One region of the Pseudarthrobacter sp. NPDC055928 genome, then DNA from elsewhere that is predicted to be linked to it. Evidence: riboswitches for the same ligand, from Rfam matches in the RefSeq annotation. Region 1 holds a riboswitch; each other region holds the start of a gene.
The links. A riboswitch is a leader RNA that binds a small molecule or an ion and turns the genes downstream of it on or off. The one in region 1 is predicted to bind S-adenosylmethionine.
Positions count from the first base shown of each region.

Region 2: linked by a shared signal. The riboswitch ahead of ACFC25_RS04090 (aminotransferase class V-fold PLP-dependent enzyme) and the one ahead of ACFC25_RS14750 (homoserine O-acetyltransferase) in region 1 are both predicted to bind S-adenosylmethionine.
Region 3: linked by a shared signal. The riboswitch ahead of ACFC25_RS15930 (DUF1737 domain-containing protein) and the one ahead of ACFC25_RS14750 (homoserine O-acetyltransferase) in region 1 are both predicted to bind S-adenosylmethionine.

Region 1 is NZ_JBHJZH010000011.1:121,684-131,380, reverse strand. It holds gene ACFC25_RS14755 (bifunctional o-acetylhomoserine/o-acetylserine sulfhydrylase) at 1-1,220, shown strand, start outside; SAM riboswitch class IV at 1,343-1,458, shown strand; gene ACFC25_RS14750 (homoserine O-acetyltransferase) at 1,471-2,586, shown strand; gene ACFC25_RS14745 (hypothetical protein) at 2,639-3,133, opposite strand; gene ACFC25_RS14740 (winged helix DNA-binding domain-containing protein) at 3,147-4,352, opposite strand; gene ACFC25_RS14735 (SGNH/GDSL hydrolase family protein) at 4,397-5,248, opposite strand; gene ACFC25_RS14730 (phospholipase) at 5,344-5,994, shown strand; gene ACFC25_RS14725 (RNA-binding S4 domain-containing protein) at 6,071-6,304, opposite strand; gene ACFC25_RS14720 (DMT family transporter) at 6,338-7,327, shown strand; gene ACFC25_RS14715 (glycine--tRNA ligase) at 7,476-8,861, shown strand; gene ACFC25_RS14710 (GNAT family N-acetyltransferase) at 8,864-9,697, shown strand, end outside.
Region 2 is NZ_JBHJZH010000002.1:209,766-219,462, forward strand. It holds gene ACFC25_RS04070 (DoxX family protein) at 1-146, shown strand, start outside; gene aroA (3-phosphoshikimate 1-carboxyvinyltransferase) at 153-1,535, shown strand; gene ACFC25_RS04080 (ribosome small subunit-dependent GTPase A) at 1,535-2,650, shown strand; gene hisN (histidinol-phosphatase) at 2,748-3,560, shown strand; SAM riboswitch class IV at 3,720-3,833, shown strand; gene ACFC25_RS04090 (aminotransferase class V-fold PLP-dependent enzyme) at 3,869-5,305, shown strand; gene ACFC25_RS04095 (class I SAM-dependent methyltransferase) at 5,374-6,132, shown strand; gene ACFC25_RS04100 (metal-dependent transcriptional regulator) at 6,164-6,877, shown strand; gene ACFC25_RS04105 (fluoride efflux transporter FluC) at 6,878-7,297, shown strand; gene ACFC25_RS04110 (fluoride efflux transporter FluC) at 7,297-7,707, shown strand; gene ACFC25_RS04115 (hypothetical protein) at 7,787-8,155, shown strand; gene ACFC25_RS04120 (hypothetical protein) at 8,238-8,375, shown strand; gene ACFC25_RS04125 (trypsin-like peptidase domain-containing protein) at 8,382-9,362, opposite strand.
Region 3 is NZ_JBHJZH010000013.1:28,007-37,703, forward strand. It holds gene ACFC25_RS15895 (hypothetical protein) at 1-426, opposite strand, end outside; gene ACFC25_RS15900 (LysE/ArgO family amino acid transporter) at 538-1,161, opposite strand; gene ACFC25_RS15905 (LysR family transcriptional regulator ArgP) at 1,231-2,133, shown strand; gene ACFC25_RS15910 (DUF1905 domain-containing protein) at 2,200-2,502, shown strand; gene ACFC25_RS15915 (hypothetical protein) at 2,531-3,307, shown strand; gene ACFC25_RS15920 (O-succinylhomoserine sulfhydrylase) at 3,319-4,527, opposite strand; gene ACFC25_RS15925 (rhodanese-like domain-containing protein) at 4,528-4,938, opposite strand; gene ACFC25_RS15930 (DUF1737 domain-containing protein) at 4,935-5,192, opposite strand; SAM riboswitch class IV at 5,206-5,319, opposite strand; gene ACFC25_RS15935 (hypothetical protein) at 5,426-5,929, shown strand; gene ACFC25_RS15940 (acetyl-CoA C-acyltransferase) at 5,958-7,184, opposite strand; gene ACFC25_RS15945 (flavin monoamine oxidase family protein) at 7,430-9,034, shown strand; gene ACFC25_RS15950 (Rid family hydrolase) at 9,088-9,697, shown strand, end outside.

The DNA.
Region 1 (9,697 bases):
CGTTCGTCTTCCCGAGTGCCGAAAGCGCCGCCAACCGCTTCGCGCTCGCAGAATTGGCACCGATCTATACGCGGATCGGCAACCCCACCCAGGACGCCGTGGAGCAACGGATCGCCAGCCTGGAAGGCGGGTTGGCTGCCCTCCTGTTGAGCTCGGGGCAGGCGGCCGAAACCTTCGCCATCCTCAATATCGCCGAAGCCGGGGACCATGTGGTGGCAAGCCCCAGCCTTTATGGCGGCACGTACAACCTGCTGGGGTACACGCTGAAGAAGTTCGGCATCTCGGTGACGTTCGTGGAGGACCCGGATAACCTGGACCAGTGGCGCGAGGCCGTCCGCCCGAACACCAAACTGTTCTTTGCCGAGGTCGTGTCCAACCCGCGCCAGGATGTCCTCGATATCGAAGGGGTGTCCCGGACCGCCCACGAGGCCGGCGTTCCGTTGGTGGTGGACAATACGCTCTCCACGCCGTACCTCATACGCCCGCTGGAGTGGGGCGCCGATATTGTGGTCCACTCGGCCACCAAATACCTTGGCGGACACGGATCGGCGATCGCGGGGGTGATCGTGGACTCCGGCAACTTCGACTTCGGTCAAGACCCGGATAGGTTCCCTGGTTTCAACACCCCGGATCCCACCTACAACGGGCTGGTCTATGCCCGTGACCTTGGCGCCGGCGGCGCCTTGGGCGCCAACCTGTCCTACATCCTCAAAGCCCGCGTCCAGCTCCTCCGAGACCTCGGCTCCGCAGTATCGCCCTTCAACGCCTTCCTCATCGCCCAGGGCCTGGAGACGCTGAGCTTGCGGGTGGAGCGGCACGTTGAGAACGCCGTTGCGGTGGCGCAGTGGCTGGAAGCCCGTGACGACGTCGAGTCGGTAGCGTACGCGGGGCTGCCTTCGAGCCCCTGGTACGAGCGCGGACGCAAGTACGGCCCCAAGGGCACAGGAGCCGTGGTGGCCTTCAACCTGGCCGGCGGGGCCGAGGCGGGCAAGCGGTTTGTGGACGCCTTGGAGCTCCACAGCCATGTGGCGAACATCGGCGACGTCAGGTCCCTGGTCATCCACCCTGCGTCCACCACCCATAGCCAGCTCTCCCCGGAGCAGCAGGCAATTGCGGGCGTTACGCCGGGGCTGGTCCGCCTCTCCGTGGGCATCGAACACATCGATGACATCCTGGCGGACCTGGAGGCAGGTTTCCGGGCGGCCAAGGCGGCTCTCTAAGGCGGTTTCAGCGCCGGATTCCCGGCCCCGGGAGTCCGGCGCCCGGCAGGAGAGGCATTGTGGAGTCACAAACCAGTCACACTCTTAGCCAGATCCGGGGCTGGTTTCGTACACTCGGAGAAGGTCATGAGTGCCAGCGACAGCCCCGGCTTGCTGGCCGGCAACCCTCCTTTCGCGGCGGGGTGCCCCGGGTGAAGACCTGGCCTGCCGGTCATTCGACGGCGGGCAAGCGCGTAGAAAAGGTCTCCACATGACGATTACCGTCTCCCGTACCGCAGTACCCGAAAACGGCGTGGTCCGTTACGCCAGCATCGGCGGCCTTGAATTGGAAGCGGGCGGATACCTGCCCGAGGTCACGCTCGCCTATGAAACGTGGGGAACGCTCAATGAGGACGGCTCCAACGCCGTCCTCATTGAGCACGCCCTGACCGGCAGCACGCACGTGACACGCGGTGACAGCGACGAGCCGGGCTGGTGGGAGCAACTTGCCGGTCCAGGCGCGCCGGTGGACACGGACAGGTTCTTTGTGGTGTCCATCAACATTGTGGGCGGCTGCTACGGTTCCACCGGGCCGTCCTCGCCTGCTCCCGACGGCCGGCCCTGGGGTTCCCGCTTTCCGCTGGTGACCCTCCGTGACAGCACCGCCGCCGAGGCCCGGTTGGCGGACCAGCTGGGCATTCGGAGCTGGTACGCGGTGCTGGGCGGTTCCATGGGCGGTGCCCGTGCCTTGGAGTGGGCGCTCATTTACCCCGAACGGGTGGAGCGTTGCGCCGTGATCTCGATCGGTGCCGCCAGCACCGCCGAGCAGATCGCCTTTGCGCAGGCCCAGACGCTCGCCATCCGCCAGGACGCCAACTTCAACGGTGGCGACTACTATGGAGGGCCTTTCCCGGAGGACGGGCTGGCCCTGGCGCGGCGGATCGCCCACATCACCTATCGATCAGCCCAGGAGTTCGATGGGCGGTTCGGGCGGACGGCCCAGACTCCCGAAACGCCGCTGCGGGCAGCCGCGCTGGGGGACCGTGGGCGCTACCAGGTGGAGAGTTACCTTGACCACCAGGGCAGCAAGCTTGTCCGCCGCTTTGATGCCAACAGCTACATCGCCATCACCGAGGCCCTCATGAGCCACGACGTCTGCCGGGGGAGGGGAACCCTCAACGAAACCCTGGCGAGGGCGTCCGCAAAGTTCTTTGTTGCCGCGGTGGACTCGGACCGGCTTTACTTCCCGTCGCAGTCGCAGGAGCTCGCTGCCGCGCTTCCGGGAGCCGTGGATGTCCACGTTATCGAAGCGCCCATTGGCCACGACGGCTTCCTGACGGAGATCGGCCAGCTGGGGAGCCAACTCCGGAAGAATTTCCTGGTCTGACCGGGCGCCTCACGGCGCCACGAACGTTCCGGAAGCCTAGGAAGCCGGCTGGTCAGCCGTCCATGATTTCGGAGCGCCGCTTCATGTATTCGTCCACGGCCATCTCGCCGTTGCTGTACTGCTGGTCCAGTTCCGCGAGTTTGCGGGCCCGGTAGCCTTGGGGGGCCGACGGCGGCGGGGGAGTTGCAGGGGCGGCAGGCTTTTGGGGTGCCTCCGCTGCCTGTCCCGGCACAGGCTGGCCGTAGGGCGGGAACTGCTGGTCTGCGGGCGGCACTGGCATCATGGGCGGCAGCGGCTGGCTGGGCGGCAGGGGCTGCGGGCCGTTGATCTGGCGGAATCCGCCGCTCATGTAATCCTGCTGCGTGTAGCCGTCCCGCGGCTGGCGGCTCTGGGGCCCGGGGAACTGGCCCCCGCCCGGAAACTGGTCGGGGTAACGCCCGGAAAAGCTCTGGTCCTGGTTCCGCTTGTTGACGGATTTCCGGTACATCCGCATCGCCATCGGAATCAGGAACGACAAAATGATGATCCAGAAGAACAAGCTGTTCACGGTGTAACGCCTCTCATGTGTGTCCTTCCAGCTTAGCCCCGGACGGCACCCGGACCGCGGGGATGCCCAGGAAAGCCGCATACCTGTCCACGGCGTCGCCGATGGCAACGTCCAGCGCAGAGCCTGGTGCCGGATCGGTGGAGGCGAACAGCCGGATATCCAGTTCGCAGCGGCCCGAAAGCAGTGTGTGCCGCCAGGAGCCCGCCATCCGACCGTCCAGCAGCACCACGTGCATCAGGGCACCGTCGACAGGAAGCGCCGGGGCGGAGCCGCCCAGGTAGTGCCTTGTTGCGGAGTAGCCCATCACATATTCGTCGTAGCACTGGATGAGGTCGATCCGAGGTCCGCTGGGCTGGCTGCCGGTCTCGTCACCGGAGCCGCCAGGCCCGGCATTGTGATAGAACACCACGCCGTCAATCGCCGTTGTGCCGAGGGCCCCGGGATCCCGGTCCAGGGCAAGAAGCACGCCCTGCCGGACATCGGCCATCGTGAGCCCCGACCAGTCGGCGCAATCTTTGACCGTCGCGGGGCCGCGGCTCGTGAAATACCGCACGGCGAGTTCGGCCAGCGCGTTTTCCCGGGTGGGAACTTTCACAGGTCCCGCCGGGACCCGCTCGTCAAAGTGGGCGTAGGTCTGCTTCAGAGCACCGCCCCGGCTCCGCACCGGCGAACCACTCACCAGCACGCCGCTGATTTCGGCGTGCATGATCAGGTAGGCGAGTTCCAGTCCTTTTCCCGCGTAGCCGGCAGACTGAAGAGTGGCCGCGAGCTGTTCCCGGGTCTTGTGGTTTCCGCCGGCGACGGCCCTGGCCAGCACCTCCCCGCTCCGGGCGGCCACGGCGGCGTCGATGCCGGTGCGGCGGTACATGCCTGCATTGCCTTGGTGGAGCCGGGGCGCGGACAATGCCAGCAGCCACCGCAGATCGTCCCGGTGGACGAAATGCCAGGTGGGCCGGAGGATATGCGTGCGCAGGATCCGGCCGTCTGCTACGGCCTCCTCGACGTCCGCGGCCGTGGCGGCTGGTCCTCCATCGGTGGAACGGTCCAGGTCCCCGAAGGTGTGCTGCGAGGCGCGCTGCGCCAGGCTCCAGCGGGCGTAGGGAAATTCCTGTGCCTGCACGGCCAGCAGCTTGCGCAGGGCAGCCTCGGGAGATTCCGCGGCCGATCCCCGGAGCATCTGGGACCGGAGACGCAGCCGCACCACCGTATCCGGTTCCATGGCCATCCCCCGTTGCACCCTGCCGGCCCCGGGCCGTTCCGCCGCTAGTGCCGGCCCGCGTCGGTGGAACCGAGCGGACCTTCACCGGATCCCAAGGGGACGCCCGGACCGAACACGGGTCCCGGCGTCGGGCGCTTAGCGGTGATCCCATCGCCGGAGGAACGGTGACGGAGCCTCCGCACTACCCACGGCACAAAGTATTCGCGTGCCCACACAAGGTCCCCGGTGCGGGCCTCACGCCAGGTGCGGGGTGGCAGCGGCTTGGGCTGCAGCGGCTCCAGTGTATGGCTGACGTTGAGTGCGTCCAGGACCATGGCCGCGATGGTGTGGTGTCCCAGAGGAGAGAAGTGCAGCCGGTCCTCGTCCCACATCTGCGGGTCGCTGAGCTGCCGCAGGGACCACATGTCGGCGATGATGGCGTCATGCCGGGCCGCGACGGTCCGCAGGTTCTCGTTATAGATGGCCACCTTGCTGCGGACCCGGCCCAGGACTGACGACCCGGTGTCCGGGCCGTTGAAGAGCACCACCGTGGCTCCGCCCATGCCCAATATCTGCACCACAGAATCGAGCTTCTCCGCGAGGGCGTCGGGGTCGCCGCCGGGCCGGATGAGGTCGTTCCCGCCGGCCGACAGCGTCACCAAGTCAGGCTTCAGGGCAAGGCACGGTGCAAGCTGCTGGTCCACGATCTGCTGGAGGAGCCTGCCCCGCACGGCGAGGTTGGCGTAGGCGAAATCCTCCTGGCCCCGGCCCAGCTCCTCTGCTACCCGGTCAGCCCAGCCGCGGTAGCCACCGGGGCGGGACGGTTCGGGGTCGCCGATCCCCTCCGTGAAGGAGTCGCCCATGGCCACATAGCGGGTCCAGGGATGGGATTCCACAGCGGAAGGCGGGTTCTGCATGGCTTTGGCTTCACTCACGGTCCTATCCTGCCTGTTCGTTCTCAAGCTACGCCAACGTAGGTTGTTACCGTCGGGTAACTGTAAGAATGGAAACCATGACTGAAGCCGAAGTATTTCCTGCCCCTGTTGTTTTGTGGTCCCAGCCCGAGGACCAGCGTGACGGAAAGCCGTTGCTGGTGCTGCTGCACGGGTACGGCGCCAACGAGCAGGATCTCCTGAGCCTTGCAGACATGCTGCCGGCGGACTTTGCGGTGGCTTCGGTGCGTGCTCCGATGGCCATGGGGCCGGGCTTTACCTGGTTCCCGCTGACGGCGTCGATCGACTACTCCCTGGACGCCGTGAAGAGGGCCTCCGGCTACCTACTGGAATGGATTGACACCATTAAGGTTGGCCATCCCTCGGTGACGCTGCTCGGCTTCTCCATGGGCATGGCCATGGCTACCACGCTGCTGCGGCAGCGCCCCACTGACTTCGCTGCCGTCGTCGGCCTTTCCGGCTTTGCGATTGACGCGGGCGATGATCCCACGTTCCGCGACTCCGAACTGGATGGCAGCATCCCCATGTTCTGGGGCCGAGACCAGCAGGACCCTGTGATCACCCCGGACAAGATCGACTTCACCATGGGCTGGGTCCGCAAGCACGTGAAGCTCACGAAGGTGCTCTACACGGGCATGTGGCACGGCATCAACCAGCAGGAAATCGGGCACGTGTCCGAGTTCCTGACGCACGAGGTCCTGAAGAAGTAAAGATTACTGAGCCAGAAAAGCGGACGACGGCGGCGCGCGGCCGCAGTGTCCGGCCCGCCGCACGCCGTCGGGAATATCAGGCCTGCGGCGCGACGACCTTCACGGTCTGACCGTTGACGGTGACGGTGTCGCCGTTGCGCAGCTGGCGCCCGCGGCGGTCATCTATATCCCCGTTGACTTTGACGAGACCGTTCTTGATCAGCTCGGCTGCCTCCACGCCGTCCTCCACGAGGCTGGCAAGCTTCAGGAGCTGGCCGAGGCGGATCATGCTGTCGCGGATGGGGATCTCTTCAATATCCGGGTTGCTCATACAAGCAATGATGCCTGACGTAAGGTGAATTCAATGACCCACACCCCCCGGCTGCCGTTGCTGGCAGGCCTTCCGATGGCAGTCGGAGCAGGCCTGGCGATCCCGGTCCAGGGAAGGATCAACGGCGCCCTCGGTGCCAGGCTCAATGACGGGATAGCCGCGTCCGTGGTGAGTTTCAGCACAGGCCTGGTCCTGATGGTGCTGATTTCGCTGGTCCTGCCTAAGGGGCGCGCCGGCCTGGCAAGGATCGTTCCCGCCGTCCGCAGCCGCGCCTTTCCTCCCGTTTATGTCCTGGCCGGCGGAATTGGGGCGCTCTTCGTCTTTGCCCAGTCCTTCACGGTCGGGCTCCTGGGCGTTGCCCTGTTCACCGTGGCCACCGTGACCGGCCAGACCCTGAGCGGCCTGCTGGTGGACCGTCTGGGCATCGGCCCTGCCGGCAAGAAGCCGGTGACCGGCATCCGGATCATCGGTTGCGTCCTGACCATCGCCGCTGTGGCTTGGGCTGTGTCCCCGCGGTTCGCAGCGGGGTCCGGGTCCGGTACAGCGGCCGACGGCGGCCCCGCCGCCTTGCTGCTGCCGCTCCTGCTCCCCGTGGCGGCGGGTTTCCTGATGAGCTTCCAGCAGGCCATGAACGGAACCGCCACTGTCCACTACGGCACGCCCATCGCCGCGACGCTGGTCAACTTCGTGGCAGGCACTGTGGTGCTGTGGACCGCCTGGGGAATCAAGGTTGCGCTGGCAGGGCCGGGAAGCCCGCTGCCGGGGGAGTGGTGGTACTACGTCGGCGGACCCATGGGCTGCGTGTTCATCGGACTCGGTGCTCTTCTGGTCCGCAGCCTCGGGGTCCTGGTCACCGGGCTTGGCATGATCGCCGGGCAACTGCTGGGTTCCCTTGGCCTTGACCTCCTGGTCCCAGCTCCGGGTACCATCGTGGCGCCCGCCACCGTGCTGGGCACCATCCTCACGTTGGCCGCCATCGTCTTGGCCACACTGCCCTGGCCCCGGGGCGCCTTCCGGAGGTAGCGGCCGGTAGGCTAGGACACGCAGCTTTCTGCAATGTTTCCTTCGCCCGCCCCGCCCGGCCACCAGAGGTGTTTCGCCCACGGTGATTCCGGGGGCCAGATAACCCGCGGACCGCACCCAGCGGCCCTGTAGAAATTGGAGTTCCACCATGGCACCAAAATCCGTTCTCGATCAGGTCATTTCCCTCTCCAAACGGAGGGGCTTCGTGTTCCAGGCCGGTGAGATCTACGGTGGTTCACGTTCTGCATGGGACTACGGGCCCCTTGGTGCCGAGTTGAAGGAAAACATCAAGCGCCAGTGGTGGCAGTCCATGGTCCGCGGCCGTGAGGACGTAGTTGGCCTGGACTCGTCCGTCATCCTTCCCCGCCAGGTCTGGGAGGCCTCCGGCCACGTTGACGTCTTCTCAGATCCGCTGGTGGAGTGCCTGTCCTGCCACAAGCGGTACCGCGCGGACCACCTCGAGGAAGAGTACGAGGAAAAGAAGGGCCGCCCGGCCGAAAACGGCCTGAAGGACATCGCCTGCGCCAACTGCGGCACCCGCGGCGAATGGACCGAACCGCAGGAATTCTCCGGCCTCCTCAAAACCTTCCTGGGCCCCGTCGCCAGCGACGAAGGCCTGCACTACCTGCGCCCGGAAACCGCGCAGGGCATCTTCGTGAATTTCAACAACGTCCTCACCACCTCGCGCAAGAAGCCACCGTTCGGCATCGGCCAGATCGGCAAGTCCTTCCGCAACGAGATCACACCCGGAAACTTCATTTTCCGCACCCGTGAATTCGAGCAGATGGAAATGGAATTCTTCGTAGAGCCCGGCACGGACGAGGAATGGCACCAGTACTGGATGAAGGAGCGTATGTCCTGGTATACCGGCCTGGGCATCCGTGAGGACAACCTGCGGTTCTTCGAGCACCCGCTGGAGAAGCTCAGCCACTATTCCAAGGGCACCACCGACATCGAATACCGCTTCGGCTTCCAGGGCTCGGAATGGGGCGAGCTCGAGGGCATCGCCAACCGTACGGACTTTGACCTCTCCACCCATGCCAAAGCCTCCGGCACGGACTTGAGCTACTTCAACCAGGCCACCAACGAGCGCTACACGCCTTACGTGATCGAGCCCGCCGCCGGCCTCACCCGGTCCTTCATGGCGTTCCTGATCGACGCCTATACCGAGGACGAGGCTCCCAACGCCAAGGGCGGCGTCGATGTCCGCACTGTCCTGAAGCTGGACCCGCGCCTCGCCCCGGTCAAGGCAGCCGTGCTGCCGCTGAGCCGCAACGAGGACCTGTCGCCGAAGGCGAAGGACCTGGGCACGCAGCTGCGCAAGAACTGGAACATCGACTTCGACGACGCCGGCGCGATCGGCCGCCGCTACCGCCGCCAGGATGAGATCGGCACCCCGTTCTGCATCACCGTGGACTTCGACACCCTGGACGACCACGCCGTGACCATCCGCGAGCGGGACACCATGACGCAGGAACGCGTGTCCCTGGACAAGGTGGAAGGCTACCTGGCCGCCCGCCTGATCGGCGCCTGAGCATGGCCATCGAATACCGCGAGTGGCGAGAGGGCGATGACCTCGCGCTCCTGGAAATCTGGGGCGATCCGGAAACCTTCCAGGCCGGCCAGTTCCGCGGGGCCCTGACGGTTTCCTCAGCAGGTACGGATGGGACTCCCTGGCGCCGGACCATCGTGGCCGAGGACGTCATTGACGGCGTCGGCATTCCGGTGGCGGCAGGCGTGGTCTACGAGGCTTCGCTGCACCCTGAACGCCTGTGGGCTTACATCGAAGTGGCGCGGGACCACCGCCGGTCAGGCATCGGTGCCACGCTCCTGACCATGCTCCGCCGCGAAGCCGAACACGCGCCGTCGGGCGTCACCAAGCTCCGCGCGAAGGTCCAGCCCGGCAGCCCCGGGGCCGCGTTCGCCGAAGCCTTCGGACTGTCGGCCATCCAGCGTTCCCGGCTGGTGGTAGTGGAACCCGGCGCCCTGAAGCTGCCGGTTTTCCCGGCCAAGGACGACGGCGGCCGGCCCGCCAACGACGAAAACGCCGGCTCCGACGTTGTCATGGATCTCGCTACCGGGTCCGTCGAGCTGACCGATGTGGTGGGGCGGTACTACACGTCCATCCACGACTGGGATTCACCGGGCGTGCTGTCCATGGGGCAGGTGCAGAAGCTTTTCCTTGACGACCTCACCGGCGCCCACGGTGCGATCGTGCTGCGGGCCGAGCCGGAGTCCGCCTTTGGCTCTGGGGTTGCGCCCAGCAAGAAAGGGCGGATCCGTGCGTTTGCAGTGAGCTATGCCGAGGCATCCCAGGACCCGCTGGCCCAGGAAGGTTCCGCACCTGGTTCGGCGGCCACGGACGTCTTT
Region 2 (9,697 bases), on a different contig from region 1:
TGGCCTGGCGGGCGGAACACCTCGCTGCCGACGCCAGGAAGGGCGCTTCGCACCTGGCAGCTGACGCCCGCAAGAGCACTGGGAAGAAACTCCACAAGGCCGACAAGGCCGTGCGTCGTGTGGTGGACCAGGCAACGGGGGCATAAGGACGCATGACCGGATCCACTACCGCCCTTTCGCAGCCTGACGCTGCCGAAGCTCTTCCGCTCTGGCCCGCACCGTTCGCCACCAGGCCCATCAATGCCACCGTGACCGTGCCGGGTTCGAAATCCCTGACCAACCGGTTCCTGGTCCTGGCGGCGCTGGCTGACGGACCGTCCCGGCTCCGCGCTCCGCTGCACTCCAGGGACTCCGCCCTGATGATTGAGGCCCTGCGGCAGTTGGGGGCTTCCATCACGGAAGTTCCCGGCGACGGAGCCTTCGGCCCGGACCTTGAGGTCGTTCCCCTCAGCCAGGACGCGCCGTCGTCGCTGGCCCGGATCGACTGCGGACTGGCCGGCACCGTCATGCGCTTTGTTCCTCCGCTCGCTGCACTGCGGAACGGCGTCAGCGTGTTCGACGGCGATCCGCACGCCAGGAACCGCCCCATGGGGACCATCATCGAAGCCCTGAAGGCGCTCGGTGTGGCCGTGACGGCAGAGGACGGCGGGACACCGGCGTCCCTGCCCTTTGACGTGGCCGGAACCGGGGAAGTCCGGGGCGGACATCTGGTGATCGACGCCAGTGCCTCGTCCCAGTTTGTTTCTGCATTACTGCTGGTGGGTGCACGCTTTACAGAGGGGCTGCACCTGGAGCATGTCGGTAAGCCGGTTCCGAGTCTGGACCACATCAACATGACAGTGGCAGTCCTTCGCGGCGTGGGCGTGTCCGTGGATGATTCCGTCCCCAATCACTGGGTCGTGGCGCCAGGAACCATCCGGGCGTTTGACCAGCGCATTGAGCAGGACCTTTCCAACGCCGGCCCTTTCTTGGCCGCCGCATTGGCCACCAGCGGCACGGTCCGGATCCCCAACTGGCCCACTGGAACCACGCAGGTGGGTGACCTCTGGCGCAGTATCCTTGCGGACATGGGCGCCACGGTCAGCCTGTCCGACGGCGTCCTCACGGTCACCGGCGGAGCTCAGATCAAGGGCGCCGACTTTGATGAAACCAGTGAGCTTGCCCCCACTGTCGCGGCGCTGTGCGCGCTTGCCAGCGGGCCCTCCCGGCTCAGCGGCATCGCACACCTCCGCGGCCATGAGACTGACCGGCTCGCCGCCCTGGTCGCCGAGATCAACCGGCTGGGCGGCGACGCCGAGGAAACCAGCGACGGGCTGGTGATCCGCCCGGCCAAGCTGCATTCCGGCGTCGTCCACAGCTATGCGGACCATCGAATGGCAACTGCAGGGGCGATACTGGGCCTCGCAGTGGAGGGCATAGAAGTAGAAGACATCGCCACCACGGCCAAGACCATGCCCGATTTCCCGCGGCTGTGGGAAAACATGATCGCGCAGGGCCAGGAACCCGGTACGCCGGGACCCGCTGGTAACGCATAGTGGCACGCAGCACTGACTCCTGGGACGAATCCGACGTCCGGATCCGCCCCAGCAAGAAGGGTTCCCGGCCCCGCACCAAGGACCGCCCCAGCCACGATGATGCCGTGACAGGACGGATCATTACCGTGGACCGCGGCCGATACACAGCGGTGGTCGGCGAAGATTCAGGGGAAGAACGCATCATCATCGCCGCACGGGCACGGGAACTCCGCCGGTCCCCCGTGGTCGCTGGCGACTTCGTTTCATTGGTGGGAGATGTCTCCGGGGAACCGGACACGCTGGCCCGGCTGGTCCGGATCCAGGACCGCAGGACGCTCCTGCGGCGCAGCGCCGATGATACCGACCCCGTTGAACGGGCAGTCGTGGCCAACGCCGACCAGCTCGTTGTTGTGGTGGCGGCGGCCAATCCCGAACCACGCACCGGCTTCATTGACCGTGCACTCGTCGCCGCCTACGACGCCGGCATCGAGCCGATCCTGCTGGTCACGAAAGCCGATGTCAAAGACCCTGCCGAACTTCTGTCGAACTACGAGCACCTGGACTTCCCGGTCATCATCAGCCGGACGGCCGACGCCGCTGCATCCGGCATCGATGCCCGCTCCGACGACGGGCTCTCGGCGCGCCTCGACAGCGATGCCGTCGCCCAGCTTCGGGCCTACCTCGATGGCAAGGTCACGGTGATGCTGGGGCACTCAGGCGTAGGCAAGTCCACCATGGTGAACGCCCTGACCGGAGCCGAGCGAGCCACTGGCGGAGTCAACGCCGTGACAGGCCGCGGACGCCACACGTCCTCCTCGGCCCTGGCCCTTAAGCTGGCCGACGCCCCTGCTGGAAGCTGGATCATCGACACCCCCGGCATCCGGTCTTTCGGACTGGCGCATGTCGACGCAGACCGCATCCTCCGCTCCTTTCCGGACCTGGAACCGGGCACGGATGCGTGCGAGCGCGGCTGCAAACACAATGCCAGCGCAGTCAATTGCGGCCTGGACTCCTGGGTTGCCGAAGGCCATGCGGGCCCAACCGGACCTGCCAGGCTCGCGTCCCTCCGTCGCCTGCTCGGCACCGATCCCCGCATGGAGGGGCAGGAAACCAAGGAATTGGGCAGCGTCAACTGACCCGCCCGGCCGGCTGGGACCAGCGCCCAGGCTGTTCAGGACGCCGCCCGAAGCCGGGGTCCCCAACCACACGGCGCTTTGACGGTAGTTTGGAACCATGATCCAACCCGCTTCGAGCTACAACGATGACCTGCGCCTGGCCCACGTGCTGGCCGATTCCGTGGACGACCAGACCATGAGCCGCTTCAAGGCACTGGACCTCCACGTCGAGACCAAGCCGGACCTGACCCCGGTCACTGATGCCGATAAGGCCGCCGAAGAAGCCATCCGTGGCCAGCTTTCCCGTTCCCGCCCCCGCGATGCGGTCCTGGGCGAGGAATTCGGCAGTTCAGGCCATGGCTCCCGGCGTTGGATCATCGACCCCATCGACGGCACCAAGAACTTTGTCCGTGGCGTACCGGTGTGGGCAACACTGATTGCGCTTGTGGACGAAGGCGAGCCCGTCGTCGGTGTCGTCAGTGCCCCTGCCCTGGGCAAGCGCTGGTGGGCTGCCAAGGGCGCAGGCGCCTACATGGGCCGATCGCTGGCTGCGGCCACCCGGCTAAAGGTCTCAGACGTGTCGAAACTCTCGGACGCTTCCCTGTCTTACTCCAGCCTGAGCGGCTGGAAGGACCGCGGGAACCTGGATGACTTCCTTGGGCTCACCGAAGACGTCTGGCGCACGCGTGCCTACGGCGACTTCTGGTCCTACTGCATGGTGGCCGAAGGCTCCGTGGACATCGCGTGTGAGCCGGAGCTGAATCTCTACGACATGGCGGCACTGGTCCCGATCGTGGTGGAGGCCGGCGGCCGCTTCACCTCCCTCGAGGGTGAAGACGGTCCGTTTGGCGGCAACGCGCTTGCGACGAACTCCATCCTGCATTCGGAAGTCCTCAAACGGCTCAACCCCGACCTGGACGACCTCCTATAGCAGCCCAAGTGCCGAATTATCAACGGCGGACGCCTCCTGATGGGGGCGTCCGCCGTCGTATCTTCGGATAACCATGGGTATTTCCATCCGCGCGTAACAAAAGCCTTAACATTCGGACGGGCTTCCTGCCCGCCCCGCCCATGTTCTACGCTCTTAACAGGTCACGAGTGCCAGCGCGAAACCCCGGTTTGCTGGCCGGCAACCCTCCATTCGCGGTGGGGTGCCCCGGGTGACGACCAGGCCGGTCCGGAACGGACCCGGCAAGCGCGGATTCCCGGGACAGGGAGTCCCTCTAAAGTGAGGTCTCTGTGACAACAGCCACCGTCTCCCCCAACTCCGCCGTCCGTACCCTGGCCGCAAACGACACCGCAGCCCTGTTCAGCGAACGGCTCGCCGTTGCCGGACGGCCGCTCTCCGCCGTCACCGGCGCCGAAATCCAGGCCCCGCTGATCCAGGGCGGCCACGTGCGTTACGCCAACCTGGACTACGGCGCCTCCGCCCCGGCCCTCTCGGTTGTCTCCGCCTACCTCAACGAGATCCTGCCGTTCTACGCCAGCGTCCACCGCGGCGCCGGCTACGCATCCCAGATCAGCACGTCCGTCTACGAGAACGCCCGGAACATCGTGCGTGACTTCGTGGGAGGCCGGCCCGGTGACTCCGTCATCTTCACCAGGAACACCACGGACTCCCTGAACCTCCTCGCCGGGTGCCTTCCGTCCGCGGACGGCCGCCCCACGGGGGAGGTTTTGTACCTCGACATCGAGCACCACGCCAACCTCCTGCCGTGGCAGGGCGTCCCGCACCGCAGCGTCGTTGCGGCCGACACCGTGGACGGCACCATCGAGGCCCTCGGTGCCGAACTGGAACAGGGCGGAATCAGCCTGCTCGCCGTCACGGGCGCCTCCAACGTCACCGGCGAAATCCTGCCCATCCGTGCCCTCGCCGCCCTTGCCCACCAGCACGGCGCCCGGATCGTCGTCGATGCCGCGCAGCTCGCGCCGCATCGCCGGATCAACATCAGCGCCGACGACGTCGACTACCTCGCTTTCTCGGGCCACAAGCTCTACGCGCCCTTCGGCGCAGGCGTCCTCGTGGGGCGGTCGGACTGGCTCGACGCGGGCACGCCGCATCTTGCCGGCGGCGGCGCAGTGCGGGAGGCCAGGCTCGACGGCGTCAGCTGGGCCACCGGCCCAGCCCGGCACGAGGGCGGTTCGCCCAATGTCCTGGGCGCCGCCACGCTGGCTCGCGCCACCCAGGTCATCGCATCGCTGGATCAGGACCGGTGGCACGCCCACGAGTCGGCTATCCGGTCGTTCCTGGTGGAGGGTCTGCAGAAGATCGAAGGCGTGACGGTACACCAGATCTTCAAGGACACCGATCCGGACACCGACACCATCGGCGTAGTGAACTTCTCGGTCGAAGGCTACGACGCCGGCCTGGTGGCTGCCTACCTGTCAGCAGAACACGGCGTAGGCCTCCGCGACGGCCGGTTCTGTGCCCACCCCCTGCTGAAGCGCCTGGGCCTCCCGTCCGGCTCCCTGCGGGCAAGCTTCGGCGTTGGGTCCCGCCTCGAAGACGCCCAGCGTCTGCTGGCTGGCATCGAGGAACTCCGCCGAACCGGCCTGGGCTGGGACTATGTGGTTGACTCGGGCCGCTGGGTTCCGGCTAACGACACCCGCAAATACCCGGACTGGGCACCCAATACGCCTGGCACGGCAGGCGCTGCCCCCTGCATCGACGACTGACCCGGGTTACCCGGCTCATGCGGTAAATTCGAAGGATACCCAAGGGCATCTGGCGAAGGAGGCTGCACGTGGCACGGGGTGGCCCCAAACTTGACGACGTACGCCGTCAGGAGCTTGGTCAGAGCTTCCAGGACGGAGGCGAACACTACGAACGCGTGCGCCCCGGTTACCCCGGCGATTCGGCCGACTGGCTTATTCCGGCGGGGGCCCGGGATGCCCTGGACGTGGGAGCCGGCACCGGAAAATTCACGGTCCTGCTGCTCGACCGCGGATTGATCGTTTCCGCCGTGGACCCCTCCACAGACATGCTCGACCAGTTGCGGATCCTGCACCCCGGCGTTGCGGCCACTGTGGGCACTGCCGAGGCGACGGGATTCGCGGACTCCTCATTCGACGTCGTCAGCGTGGCGCAGGCATGGCACTGGTGCGATCCACTGGCCGCCAGTACGGAGCTTTCACGGGTTCTCCGCGCCGGCGGAAGGTTGGGGCTGATCTGGAACCAGTTGGACACTTCAGTCCCTTGGGTTCACCGGCTTTCCCGCATCATGCACGCCGGGGATGTCTACCGGCCGCACTTCCAGCCGCCCTTGGGACCGGAGTTCGTGGAGCTGGAAAGCCATGTCACCCGCTGGGAAGACGCGCTCACCACGACAGAGATCATGGAGCTTGCCAAGTCGCGGAGCTACTACCTCCGTTCCGGCGATACCACCCGCGCCAAGGTCCTCGCGAACCTGGACTGGTACCTCCACGACCATCTGGGACACTCCCCCGGCGCGGGCCTGGGACTGCCCTACCTCACCCTGACATGGCGGGCCGCAAAAGCGTGACGCCCTCCGCGCAACGGGTAGGCTTGGTGTCGTGAAGACCAGCGCGCCCTCCTCCTCCATCGAGGACTACGTCAAGGTCATCTACTCCTTCACGGAGTGGCAGGACAAACCCATTACCTCCTCCCAACTTGCGCAACGGCTGGGTGTGGCAAACTCCTCCGTGTCCGAGATGGTCCGCAAGCTCAAGGACCAGGGCCTGGTGGACCACAAGCCGTACAGCGCAATCACCCTCACCGACGCCGGCGTGCGGCTTGCGCTCTCCATGGTCAGGCGGCACCGGCTGATCGAAACCTATCTGGTCCAACAACTTGGCTACAGCTGGGATGAGGTCCATGATGAGGCCGAGCATCTCGAACACGCCGTCTCGGACACATTTATTGAGCGGATGGCGGCGAAACTGGGAAATCCACTTCGGGATCCCCACGGCGACCCCATCCCCGGCGCCGATGGCACGGTCCGGATGCCACACGCCCACCTGATGAATGAATTGGATCAGGGACACACCGGCCGGATCACTCGAATCAGCGATGAGAACCCTGACTTACTCCGGTACCTGTCTGCCGAGGAAATCGACCTCGACGCCGATGTGGAGGTAGTGGGCCGCAAGCCATTTGGCGGGGCACTTGTAGTGCGAATCAGCTCCGCGGGGAAGACTCGGGAGTATGACCTCGCTGATGAAATCACCTCGGCCTTGTGGGTGCACAGCGACGCGCCGCACGCCGGCTGCGTCCTCGGAAACGGCTGAATGGCCGGCACTGAGGCACCTGGCTGGCGTGCATGGCTGGCGGTGGCCAGCGGCGGACTCCTCGGGACCGAACTCCGGTACGGCCTAGGCCTGGCCTTCCCTGATGCCGCGGGAATGATGCCCTGGACCACGCTGGGCATCAACGTGGCCGGGAGCTTTGTCCTGGCAGCCCTGACGACGTTCTGGATCGCAAGGCCCCGCACGGCTTTCTGGCTCCGGGCGGGGCTCGGGCCCGGTCTGCTGGGATCCTTCACGACGTTTTCCGCAGTGGTGTTCGCGGTGGATCAGTTCTCCCGTGCCAACCTCCACCTGGTGTGGATTGCGTACCTCGGCCTGTCACTTCTGCTGGGGTTCGGCGCCGCGGCCGCTGGCTGGAGGACGGGCAAAGTGCTGGCCGACCGCTCCGGAGCCCCTGCGTGATCGCCGCAATGCTGGTAGGCGTCTTCGGCGTGGCCGGTGCTCTGCTGCGCTTCGCCGTGGACAGCTGGTTCGCTCATCGGCCCGCCGCTACCTCCACGGGCCCGCGCGCCAAGGACGCCGCCGGTCGGACGCCGCAGCACTGGCCGTGGGCCACCCTGGTGGTCAACGTAGCCGGGTGCCTGATCATAGGGCTCTCCGTTGGAATGACAGGACGGCTGGGACTGCCCGAAGACCTCCATGCCGCTGTGGCAACTGGCCTCGCCGGCGGCCTGACTACTTTTAGTTCGTGGACAACCGCCACCATCAGGCTGCTGGCTGAATCCCGGATTGCCGCTGCAGCCTTGAACGTGGCGGCCAATCTACTCGCGGGATTCGCCGCTGCTGCTGTGGGTATCGCCCTTGCGTCCTAGCTGAATCAGCGCACTCTGTGCTTCCGGTTGCCTGGTGGGCGGCGGCGGCCTCTAACGCAGTCCCGTATCGTTGACTGTGATGATTAGCAGACGTGACGCGGCAATTGCCCTCGATGTACCCCTGGAGATGGCCCAACGCCACGGCATCCCAAAATGGCTGACGGAAGCCGACCTCGGCGAAATCCTGGACAACCCGCCGCCCTGGCTTGTCCAATCGAGGGCAAACCGCACCGGGAAGCGTCCTGTGTGGGTTCATCTGGAATGTGCCGTGTGCGGCTACGAGGAAGCGGCGCGGCCCAAGAAATGGTGGCCCGAGTTTACCTATGTCAGCTGCGGTCACCATGCTCCCAGTGAGCTGCCGCCCCCACGTCCGGGCTTTGTCCGCAGCGAGTTCGACGGCGTTGGGACCCGGTTTGTCGGCATCGCGGACGTCGCCGTCCCGGACTGAATCCGGGCATTTCCTTAAGGGCGAATCAGGCGTAATTTACGAGATGGGACGTACGCCGTCCCGCCTAATAAGGGAGCACGCCATGCCTGACAAGACACCTCACCAGAATCTGTCCAAGAAGCCGGTCAAGACCATCAAAGAGAAACGCGCCGAAAAGAAGGCCAAGAGCCCCATTGACGGCCCGCAGGATCCGGTCGCGCACCTGAAGAAGCGCCGGTAGCGGCCACTACCCGTTAGCCGCCATTTCTTCGGGCACGGCAACAAGGTCAGTTTCTTTGCCGTCCCTCAGCACCGCAATCCGCAGGGGCTGGCCGATAGCGTCGGCGAACAGCAGCTTCTGCAGGCTTTCAGCGTTGCTGACGGGACGGCCGCCTGCTGTCAGGATGATGTCACCCGCCGCCAGGCCTGCCCGGTCCGCGGGCGAACCTGCCAGGACCTCCACCACGCGCAGCCCGTCCCGCTGCCCTGTCCGGACCACGGCACTGGCATTTAGGCGGATGGGCGTGCTGACGACGCCAAGGTAGGCCCGGCGAACGCGCCCGTCAGCCAGCAACGCCGCGATGATCCTTCGCGTAGTTGCATTGATGGGCACCGCCAGCCCCAGCCCGGCACCGGCCACCGCTGTATTGATGCCGACAATCCGCCCGTGGGTGTCCGCCAGCGCACCGCCGGAACTCCCGGCGTTCAGGGCCGCATCCGTTTGGATAACGTCCTCGATCACCCTCCGGTTGCCTCCCGCCCAGACTGGGATCGCTCTGCCCAGGCCGCTGACGACGCCAGCAGTCACGGATCCGGCCAGCCCCAGCGGGTTCCCCACCGCAACGACGAGCTGCCCCACCCGCAGGGTTTCCGCGTCGCCGAACTCGGCGGGAGGGACTTTGGGCGCGCGGCCGCGCACAACGGCAAGATCGGACAATGGATCGGCGCCCACGAGCTCCAGGTCGGTGCGGGCACCGTCCGCGAAAACAGCGTTGCCTTGGCGGGTGCCGGCCACTACGTGGGAGTTTGTCAGCAAGTAACCGTCCTCCGTGAACAGCACCGCCGATCCGGCGCCCACACGAAATCGTCCATTACGGCGGTTTCCCGTCATTTCAATGGCGGCAACGTGTGGGGTGACTGTCTCAGCCACGCGCATGACCGTCTCCGAGTACGAGTCCAGAGGCCCGTCGTCGGACGCTGGTGAACCGGGCTTCCGCACCTGGTCCATGGCCCACCTCCTGGGGTTATGGCAGCCGATTGGCTCCGGACTGGCTGCTGGTCCTATTTGTCTCAACCATTCGGCCTGCCGTCCTACTCCCTGCGTGTCTACGCCGTGGGTGAACGGGGGGGAAATGACAGCGTCAGCTGCTGCATTGCGCTTAACGCGGAACGGCCCGGACCAAGGTCCGGGCCGTTCCGCGTGCCTTGCGGCATCGCAAAATGTGGAGATGGGGGGAATTGAACCCCCTAAGAGGGTGCGTAAACACAGTACTTTTAAGTACATCCAGTCCATAACAGCCATTAAGGCAGGGTAAAGATGGGTAACGAGGTCAAAAACTCTTT
Region 3 (9,697 bases), on a different contig from region 1:
GGCGGCCAGCGCGCCGATGTGGAGGCCGGAGCAGGTCAGGAACGGCCAGCTGGGACCCCTCCGGTACGCGAACTTGTCCAAATCCGATGCCCGGTCCGCAAGGGCAACAACGAACAGGGGTGCGCCCGCGACGAGGGCGGCCGCTGCACCGGTGGCGAGGGTCTTCGCGGGGCCGGATCTGAGGGCCTGGGCGAATCGGACGAAGCCGATGGGCACCGCTGCGGTCCCTGCGGCGGCGAGGAACTGCCCGGCGATCCATGGCCCCCGGCTGCGCTGCAGCATGGCCAGCCGCGCTGCCGGGTCCTGGGTGGCGTGCACCATTCCCACGAAGGAAATGCCCACGCCCCAACAGCAGCTGGCCGCAACGATGACTGTTCCGGCCTTCTGATACGGCCTGTTGCCCCGCAGTGCCTGCTTCCCGTGCATGGCTGCCTCCCGGTCCGGCGGATGCGATGGCCCAGCTCAGCGCGTAGTGACCATGAAGCTACGCCGACGTGCCGCCGTGGTCAACAGGGTTAAGGCCAGCGGGGCCCGCCATCATGCACCGATCGCCAGTCGCACGCCCAAGCCCAGCATCACGACGGCGATCAGGCCGTCGAGGACGCGCCAGGAGGACGGGCGAGCAAAGAACGGGCGCAGGACCCGGGCGCCGAACCCCAGCGCGCTGAACCACGCAATGCTGGCGACGATGGCACCGGCCCCAAACCACCAGCGCAGATCCTGGGCCTGCTGGTTGGCCACCGAACCGAGCAGCAGGACGGTATCCAGGTAGACGTGCGGGTTGAGCCAGGTCAGGGCCAGGACCGTGGAGATGGCCGCCCCGGCGCTGAGGGCCGGATGTTGTCCCGAAGCTGTGAGCGCGCCGGGGCGGATCGCCCTGCGGGCGGCCATGGCACCGTATCCCAGCAGGAAAATGGCGCCGGCGTAGCGCGCCACGTCCACTACTACCGGGTTAGCGTGAATGAGTGCCCCGATCCCGGCGATCCCAGCGGCGATGAGCAGCGCGTCGGAGACACTGCAGACCAGCACGACGGCGGCTACGTGCTCACCCCGGATGCCCTGCCGGAGGACAAACGCGTTTTGGCTGCCGATAGCCACGATGAGGGCAAGCCCGGTGCCGAAGCCGAGCACGATGGGGGCCAGAAGTGCAGTCAGATCCATGTCATCCAACGTACGGCGGACCATATGATTACTCCAGCTAAACATTTTTACGCGTCCTAAGGATTGCTAATGAGAACCTTTCAGCTGGAACAGCTCCGGACGTTTGCCGCGGTGGTGGAGGAAGGAACGCTGGAGGCCGCAGCCAGGATCCTGGTTGTCACGCCCTCGGCAGTTTCCCAGCGGCTCAAGGCAATGGAGGATGCGGCCGGGCAGATCCTGTTCCAGCGGACCAGTCCCGTGCGGCCCACCCCGGCAGGGGAAGCGGTTCTTCGGTTCGCCCGGCAGGTCCGTCAACTGGAGTGGGATGCGTCGCGGGAGCTCGGCGAGAGCAGCGACAGGCCGGGCACGCCCATTCCCCTGGTGGTGAACGCAGATTCGCTGTCCACGTGGTTCCTGCCCGCGCTCGCAGGCCTTCCACCGGAGCTCGGCGCATTCTTTGAAATCCACAGGGAAGACGAACAGCATTCCACGCAGCTACTGCGCGCCGGGACGGTGATGGCCGCTGTGACCGCTAGTCCGGACCCGGTGCAGGGCTGCAGCGTGGCACTGCTGGGAGCCTTGAGATACCGCGCGGTCGCCAGTCCCGGCTATGTCCGGCGATGGTGGCCGGACGGCCCTGACCTCAGGGCCGGCAGCCTTGCCCCGGTGGTGGACTTTGACCGCAAGGACGACCTGCAGGAGGGGTTCTTTCGCAACCTGACCGGAACGGAACTGAACGCACCGCGGCACTATGTGCCGACGTCGGCAGAGTTCGCGCAGGCAATCCGCCTGGGATTGGGGTGGGGGCTGTTGCCGGAGCAGCAGTGCCTGGCCGACATTCGGGGCGCCGCACTCATCGAACTGGCCCCGGCGCACCCTGTCGATGTGGCCTTGTATTGGCAGCGGTGGAAGATCGACTCCCCGGTGCTCAACCAGCTCTCCGACGCAGTCCGGGAGACGGCGTTCCGGCAACTCCGCCAACCCGGGGCCTGACCAGCCGCATCCGCCGTGCCCACAACAGCTGCTGCATTGGGAAAGGTGCCATGCCATACTCAGGCCGTGACGTCGTCGTACTCGTTCCGTGCCGAATTGTGGCTCTACCCGGGAGAAGCCGGATGGCACTTCCTCACCCTCCCGGAGGTCATTGCCGACGACCTCCGCGAGGAAGCGGCCCCGCTCCGGAAGGGCTTCGGCTCGGTCAAAGTCACAGCCGAAATTTCCGGCCACACGTGGCAAACCTCAGTCTTCCCGGACAGCAAGTCCGGCTCCTACCTGCTGCCGGTGAAGAAAGCGATCAGGACTGCGGCCCGCATCACCGCAGGGGACACAGTAGGTGTTAACCTCGAAATCCAGCCAGGGTAGCAGGAACGTAGCGGGGGATCGACTGTTGGTGCCGGCCGAAGCAACCATCCAGACCTCTGACCCGGAAGTGGGACCCGGCCAGTACCTGAAGATCGAGACCACAGCGGTCTACGCCGCCGGAGTCGCTTTGGGGGACCCCGGAGCAGGCGGCCGTTCGGTGGAGTGGCTGGACAAATCTTCGGACCAGCTTTATGTCCCAGCCGACCATGCCTCCGAATGGATCTGGAACCGCGAAGCCCGCATCCCAACGACGTTCTTCACCGAGGAATCCAAAGCAGAGGCCACCAAATACCAGCAATCCCAGTCTGAAAACCCCCACGGCGCGGGAGAACTGCTCCGGGCACCGGGAGGTAACTTCTACGGAGTACCGCGGCTGCTGTTCGCCGGCTTGCCCCTGGAGGAAGGCGTGAAGAATCTGCCCCGCGACCCCCAGGCACTCCTGGACACCATTCGACAGCGAGGCAAACAAGGCAGGCCGGAAGCCGAAACGCTGGAAAGCATCGCCGCCGCCCTGCAGACCGGAGTCGTCCCGGCGGACCTTCGCGCTGCACTGTACAAAGCGGCCGCGCTCATTCCCGGAGTCACCGTCGTAGACAAGGAGGCGAACCTAGACGGCAAGGTAGGCACAGCGATCGGGATCGAGCATCCGGACAGGGAAACGCGGACGGACATCATCATTGATCCCGACACAGGGCTGCTGATCGGAGAACGAGTGGTCACGCTAACAGCTGGCGAGACCTTCCCAGCCGGAACAGCGACCGCTTGGACCTCGGTTGAGACCTCAGTGGTCAATTCCGCCCCGTAAGCAGGCGCCGATCAAATCTGCTTGAGCGCCTGTTCCAGGTCGCGGATGAGGTCGTCCGCGTCCTCAAGGCCCACGGACAGCCGCACCACGCCGTCGCTGAGGCCGATGGCGGCGCGGCCTTCGGGACCCATGGCACGGTGGGTGGTGGTGGCCGGGTGCGTGATGAGGGACTTGGCATCGCCCAGGTTGTTGGAGATGTCGATGATCCGCAGCGCGTCCAGCAGCGCAAAGGCGGCGTCCTTGCCGGAGCGGCCGTCCGTCGTCGCGAGCTCCAGGGTGAGGACGGTCCCGCCGGCCTTCATCTGCTTGGCCGCGAGCTCGTACTGCGGGTGCGATTTCAGCATGGGGTACTTGACCCAGCTGACGGCAGGCTGCTGTTCGAGCCATTCGGCCAGCCGCAGCGCCGTGGCTGAGGAATGGTTCACGCGCAGGGCCATGGTTTCCAAGCCCTTGGTAAGTACCCAGGCGTTGAAGGCGGACAGCGACGGGCCGGTGTGCCGCATGAGCTGCTTGACCGGCCCGTCGATGAATTCCTTGGTGCCCAGGATGGCGCCGCCCATGACCCGGCCCTGGCCGTCGATGTGCTTGGTGCCCGAGTACACAATCACGTCCGCGCCGAGCTGGCCGCAGCGCTGCAGCAGGGGTGTGGCAAAGACGTTGTCGACGACGACGGTAGCGCCGGCGGCGTGCGCCAGTTCGCTGACCGCGGCGATGTCCACGATTTCCTGCATCGGGTTGGACGGCGATTCGAAGAACACTGCCGTGGTGGGCTCCGACAGGGCCGCACGCCACTGCTCCAGGTCCGGTCCGTCGACGAACACCGTCTCAACACCCCAGCGGGGCAGGATCTCGTTCAGGATCACAAAGCAGGAGCCGAACAGTGAGCGGGCTGCCACTACGCGGTCGCCAGCGGCTAGCAGGGCACCCAGGGCGGTGAACACGGCGGACATTCCCGACGCCGTCGCGAAGCACGCTTCAGTGCCTTCGAGCAGGCGGAGCCGTTCCTGGAAGGTGGCCACGGACGGGTTGCCGTAGCGGGAGTAGACAAAGCGCTCGTCCTCGCCGGTGAAGGCGCGCTCCGCTGCGGCGGCGGACTCGTAGACGAATCCGGAGTTCAGGAACACCGGTTCGGTGGTTTCCTGGAAGTTGGTGCGGTCCAGCCCGCCGCGGACGGCCTGGGTGTCAGGGCTCCAGCCGGCGGCATCTTCGTTGAAGGTCACTTAGTTCTTTCCCAGGTTGGTTGGCAAGCCGCGGTTCTTCCAGCCGTTGACGGTGCGCTCGCCGTAGCGGTCCGGTTCGCCTTCGAAGCCCTCCAGGACGTTGTAGGAGGTGAAGCCGGCTTGGGTTGCGGCGATGGCAGCGGAGATGGAGCGCTGGCCTGAGCGGCAGATGAACAGGAGTTCGGTGCCGGTGTCCTCCGGCGCCTGCTGCCTCAGGTCGGTGAGGAACTCGGGGTTGGGAATGCCGCCGGGGAACGTCCACTGGATGAACAGGGGGTCGTTGTCGGTTGCCTTGGTGTCAGGGATGCCGATGTGCGCCCACTCACCCTCGGTGCGGACATCCACCAGGATGGCGCCCTGCTCCAGCTTGGTCCAGGCTTCCTGCGGGGTGAGGTCTCCGGCGTAGCTCACGCGTGGCCCTCGCCTTCGAACTCAAGGTCTTCCACAGCGGTGGCGACGGCGGCGTCCGCACTGGCGATGGCGGCCGGGAGGATGAGTGCCTGCGCCACAATCACCTGGCCGCCGTTGGACGTGGCAGCCGGGCTGCCATGCAGGACATAGCCTTCGGCCAGGGCGGTGGAAATCCGCTCACAGAAATTACGGTCGTCCGGGCCTGTGATGAGCCGGTACGACAGTTTTTCTTCAGGGGCAGGTGCGTCAGACACGACGGATCTCCTTCTCTCACGCTTGCAACTCGAATGTCGATATGCCGAGTATTCACCTGAGGCACCCCGCCGCGAAAGGGAGGGTTGCCGACCGGCCAGTCAGGGCTTGGCGCCGGTTCTCATTACTCCTCAAAAACGTAACACTTGGCCCGCCTGGCCGCACCGCCGCCGTCGTCATGTTCCGTAACCAACACGTGCTTCCGCGGCCGTCACGCGGACGGGACAATCAGTCCATGGGGAAATCTGGGCGGGGACTGGCTGTATTCGCGCGTTTGAGGACTGCCGCTGCATTCCTCGTACTGGCCACGGTGGCCACGGGGTTGAGTGGGTGCCGGGACGTCTTCGCGCCGCCGCCCTGCATGCCGCCCGCGTACACAGTCACGCCGTCGGAAGCCAAACCCGGTGAGCAGGTTACGGTCAGCGCGCAGGACACCAACTGCGATGCCCGCTACGGGCAAAACGCGCAGGTCCAGGTGACGGTGCGGGACGCCTTTGGATCGCTGATGCTGGAGGAACTCGCACCCATGAGCGACGACGGCGCGTTTACTTTCGTGTTCACCGTCCCGCCGGGCGCGGCTCCCGGCAAGGCGGCAGTGGGGGCGCACCCGTACAACCTGGATTGGTGCGACGACACCGGGGTTAACAACCGGGCCGGCGCGGGGCCCAGGACGCTTGTCCTGGTCTCGTGTGCCGAGCGCCTGGTGCCGTTGCTAATACTGGCGGGTACCGGGGCCTGAGCAGCGGCGACGCCCGTGGGGACGGGCGTCAGGCCCTGAGGATGAGGGCCTCGCCCTGGCCGCCGCCGCCGCACAAGGCCACGACGCCGATGCCGCCGCCGCGCCGTTTCAGCGCCAGGGCCTGGTGCAGGACCAGCCGTGCCCCCGAGGCGCCGACGGGGTGGCCCAGCGCGATCGCCCCGCCCTCGGCGTTGATCTTCTCCGCAGAAATGCCAAGGTCCTGGGCTGACTGGATGATCACCGAGGCGAACGCTTCGTTGATTTCCACCAAGTCCAGGTCCTCCACCGAAATCCCTTCTGCGCGGAGTGCTCTTTCGATGGCGCGCGACGGCTGGGAATGCAAAGAGCCGTCCGGCCCGGCTGTCTGCCCGTGGGCGCCGATCTCGGCAATCCAGGTGAGCCCCGCCCGTTCGGCGGCCGCCTTGCTGGCCACCACGACGGCGGCCGCGCCGTCGGAGAGGGGAGAGGCGGAACCTGCGGTGATGGTGGCTGAGTCGGCCGTGGAGAAGGCGGGCTTAAGCGCCGCCAGGGCCTCCGCCGTCGTGCCCGGCCGGATCCCCTCATCGGCATCGACGGTGACGGCAGGGCCGCGGCGCTGCGGGATATCCAGGGGAACGATCTCTTCGGCGAGCAGTCCTGCATTCCGCGCTGCTTCGGCCCTCTGGTGGGAGCGGGCGGCAACTTCGTCCTGCTCCCCGCGGCTGATGCCGCGCTCGGCATTGCCGGCATCGGTGGCGGCGCCCTGCAGGATTCCGGAGATGGGATCCTGGAGGGCGTCGTGGTTCAGGGAATCGACCAGCGGGGTATCGCCGATGGCCACGCCGGTACGCAGGCGGGGCAGTAGGTGCGGGGCGTTGGTCATGGATTCCTGGCCGGCGGCCACGACGAAATCAGCCTCCCCGGCGCGGATCATCCGGGCCGCGTCGATCACGGCGGTCAGCCCGGAGAGGCAGAGTTTGTTAATGGTGACCGTGGGGACATCCCAGCCGATGCCTGCCCCCAGGCTTGCCTGCCTGGCCGGTCCCTGGCCGGCTCCTGCCTGGATGACCTGCCCCACGATTACCGCATGTACGTGCCCCGGCGCCACACCTGCGCGTTCCAGCGCATGGCGGATCGCATGTGCGCCCAGTTCGCTGGAGGAGAGGGAAGACAGGCTGCCGCGGAAACGGCCGAAAGGGGTGCGGGCACCTCCGAGGATGACGGCAGTGCGGTCCTCGTGGGCCGGGAAAGTGTTGGCCGTGGCGTCGTTGACCATGATGCTGCCTTTCGGTGGAGGCGAGGCTCGGGGCGACGTCTATGCGCGCCCGCGGTGCATTTTCCTCAAGTATGTCACGGGCGGTGGCGGCGGGGAATGGAACGCTGACATGGCGTTTACCCAGCGTAAAGTCTGTTTACTTTACCGAAATATGAACGGCACCGCCACGAAATTGTCACGCTATTTGACGAAACACTCAATCAATACGCTCCCTTCGTAACGTCCGACAGAAAAGGGAAAACAATATGGAAAGTGCGACTCGCAGGAATTTCCTCCGCTATGTGGGCATGGTGGGTGGCGCCGGTGTCATGTACCAGACCATGGAGGCCATGGGCCTTGCGCCCGATTCGGCGACGCCGGCCTTCGCCGCTCCGCGGGCAGGCGACCTGAACGGGGCAGGGAAGTCCGTGGTGGTGCTGGGTGGCGGCATCGCCGGGCTCACTACCGCCTATGAGCTGGGCAAGGCGGGCTACAAAGTGACCATCCTGGAAGCCCGGATGAGGCCGGGCGGACGCAACTGGACAGTCCGCGGCGGCACGGAGGAGACCGACCTCGGCGGGATCGCACAGCGCGCCACGTTCTCCAAAGACCAGTACATGAATGCCGGGCCGGGCCGGATTCCGCAGCACCACATCACCTTGGACTACTGCAAGGAACTCGGCGTCGCCATCGAGCCCTTCACCAACCAGAACGCTGACGGCTACCTGTTCCGCGAAGGCAGCACCAAACTGTCCAATACTCCGGTCCGGCACCGTGCGGCCAAGGCGGACGTGTACGGCTATGTCTCCGAGCTCCTCGCGAAGGCCACCGACCAGGGCTCCCTGGACAGCTACCTGAGTCCCACGGACAAGGAAAATCTCATCTCCTTCCTAGGCAACTTCGGTGCCATCGGCGCCAAGGTCCCCGGTGACGCCGCCGCCAGCTTCAAATACTCCGGCAGCGGCAGGAAGGGCTACTCCGTCGCGCCGGGCGCGGGCATGGAGGCGGGCACACCTTTGGCGCCCGCTGCCCTGACCGATGTGTTCGCCAGCGGAGTGGGCAACTACTTCTCGTTCGAATTTGGCTGGGACCAGGCCATGATGATGTTCCAGCCGGTGGGCGGCATGGATCGGATCCCCTACGCCTTCGAAGCGGCCATCGGGAAGGACAAGATTATCTACGGTGCCAAGGTCCTGTCGCTGAACAACACTTCGGCGGGCGTTTCCGTGGACTACACCAATCCGGGCCGCCAGACCCAGACCCTGCAGGCCGATTTCGCGGTCTGCACGCTGCCGCCGCACATTGCCGCCAAGATCCCAGGCAACCTGCCGGCCGACGTCATTGACGCGCTGAAGTTCGCTACCCCCAGCGACGCGGGAAAGATCGGCATTGAGTACTCGCGCCGGTGGTGGGAAGAGGACCACCGCATCTACGGCGGCATTACAAACACCAACATCGACTTGGGCAACATGTGGTACCCGTCCACGGGCTTCCATGGCCAGCGCGGCACCATGGTCGGCTACTACAACACCGGCGCCAACGCCCGCATCTACCAGGCGCTGCCTCCGGAAAGAAGGCTCAGTCGTGCCCTTGACCAGGGTGCGCGGATCCATGGTGACGTGTACCGGAAGGACGTTGCGGCGTCGTTCTCGGTTGACTGGAGCAGCACCGAGTTCTCGGAAGGCGCGTGGGTGGGATGGCCCTCGCAGACGGACGCCAAGTACGCCAAGCTGCTGGAGCCCACCGGCAACATCTACTTCGCCGGTGACCACCTGAGTCATGCCATCGCCTGGCAGCACGGAGCCATGACCTCCGCCCGCGCGGCCGTCACGGCGCTGCACACCCGGGTGGCAACGGCGGTGGCCGGTTGAACCCGCTTCAGGAACATCACACCAACAATTCCCCGAATCCCAGAAAGAAGCCGATGATCCGCCGCACTTCCCTGATCGCCGCAGGCGTTGCCGGTCTTTGCCTCACGGCCACCGCCGCTTTTGCCGGGCCGGCAGTCTTCCAGGACCTCACATCACCCAAACCGGGAACCACGGTGTCCAACCTGCCGGCTGGCCAGGACAACCCGATGATCGCTTCAGGGGTGGCCATCGGGGCGAACACGGCCATCTACAAGACCAGCGGCCTCGGTCCCTCGGCCTTGAATACTGCAGCGCCCGCGGGCAGCGAACAGCGGTACATCGACACGGCCGTCTTTCCGGACGGGGTGCTCCCCGCCGGCGTGACAGTCACCGAGGCGCAGGGCATCAACGCCCTGCGCCGGATCGGCGAGAACCTCGCGCAGGCGGGTCTGGATTACGACGACGTCATCACTATGCGCGTCTTCCTCCAGAATGCTGCGGGTGCTGAGAAGGCCGACTTTGACGGCTGGAACCGCGCGTACCGGCAGTACTTCGCAAACACCAGCCTCTCCGACGGCGCCCCGGTCAAGGTTCCGCTGGGTTCGGCCGCGCCGGCCGATCCGTTTGTGGTGAACCCGGCCAGGCCGTCGCGGTTCGCGCTGGAGATCGAGAACCTGCCGGTGA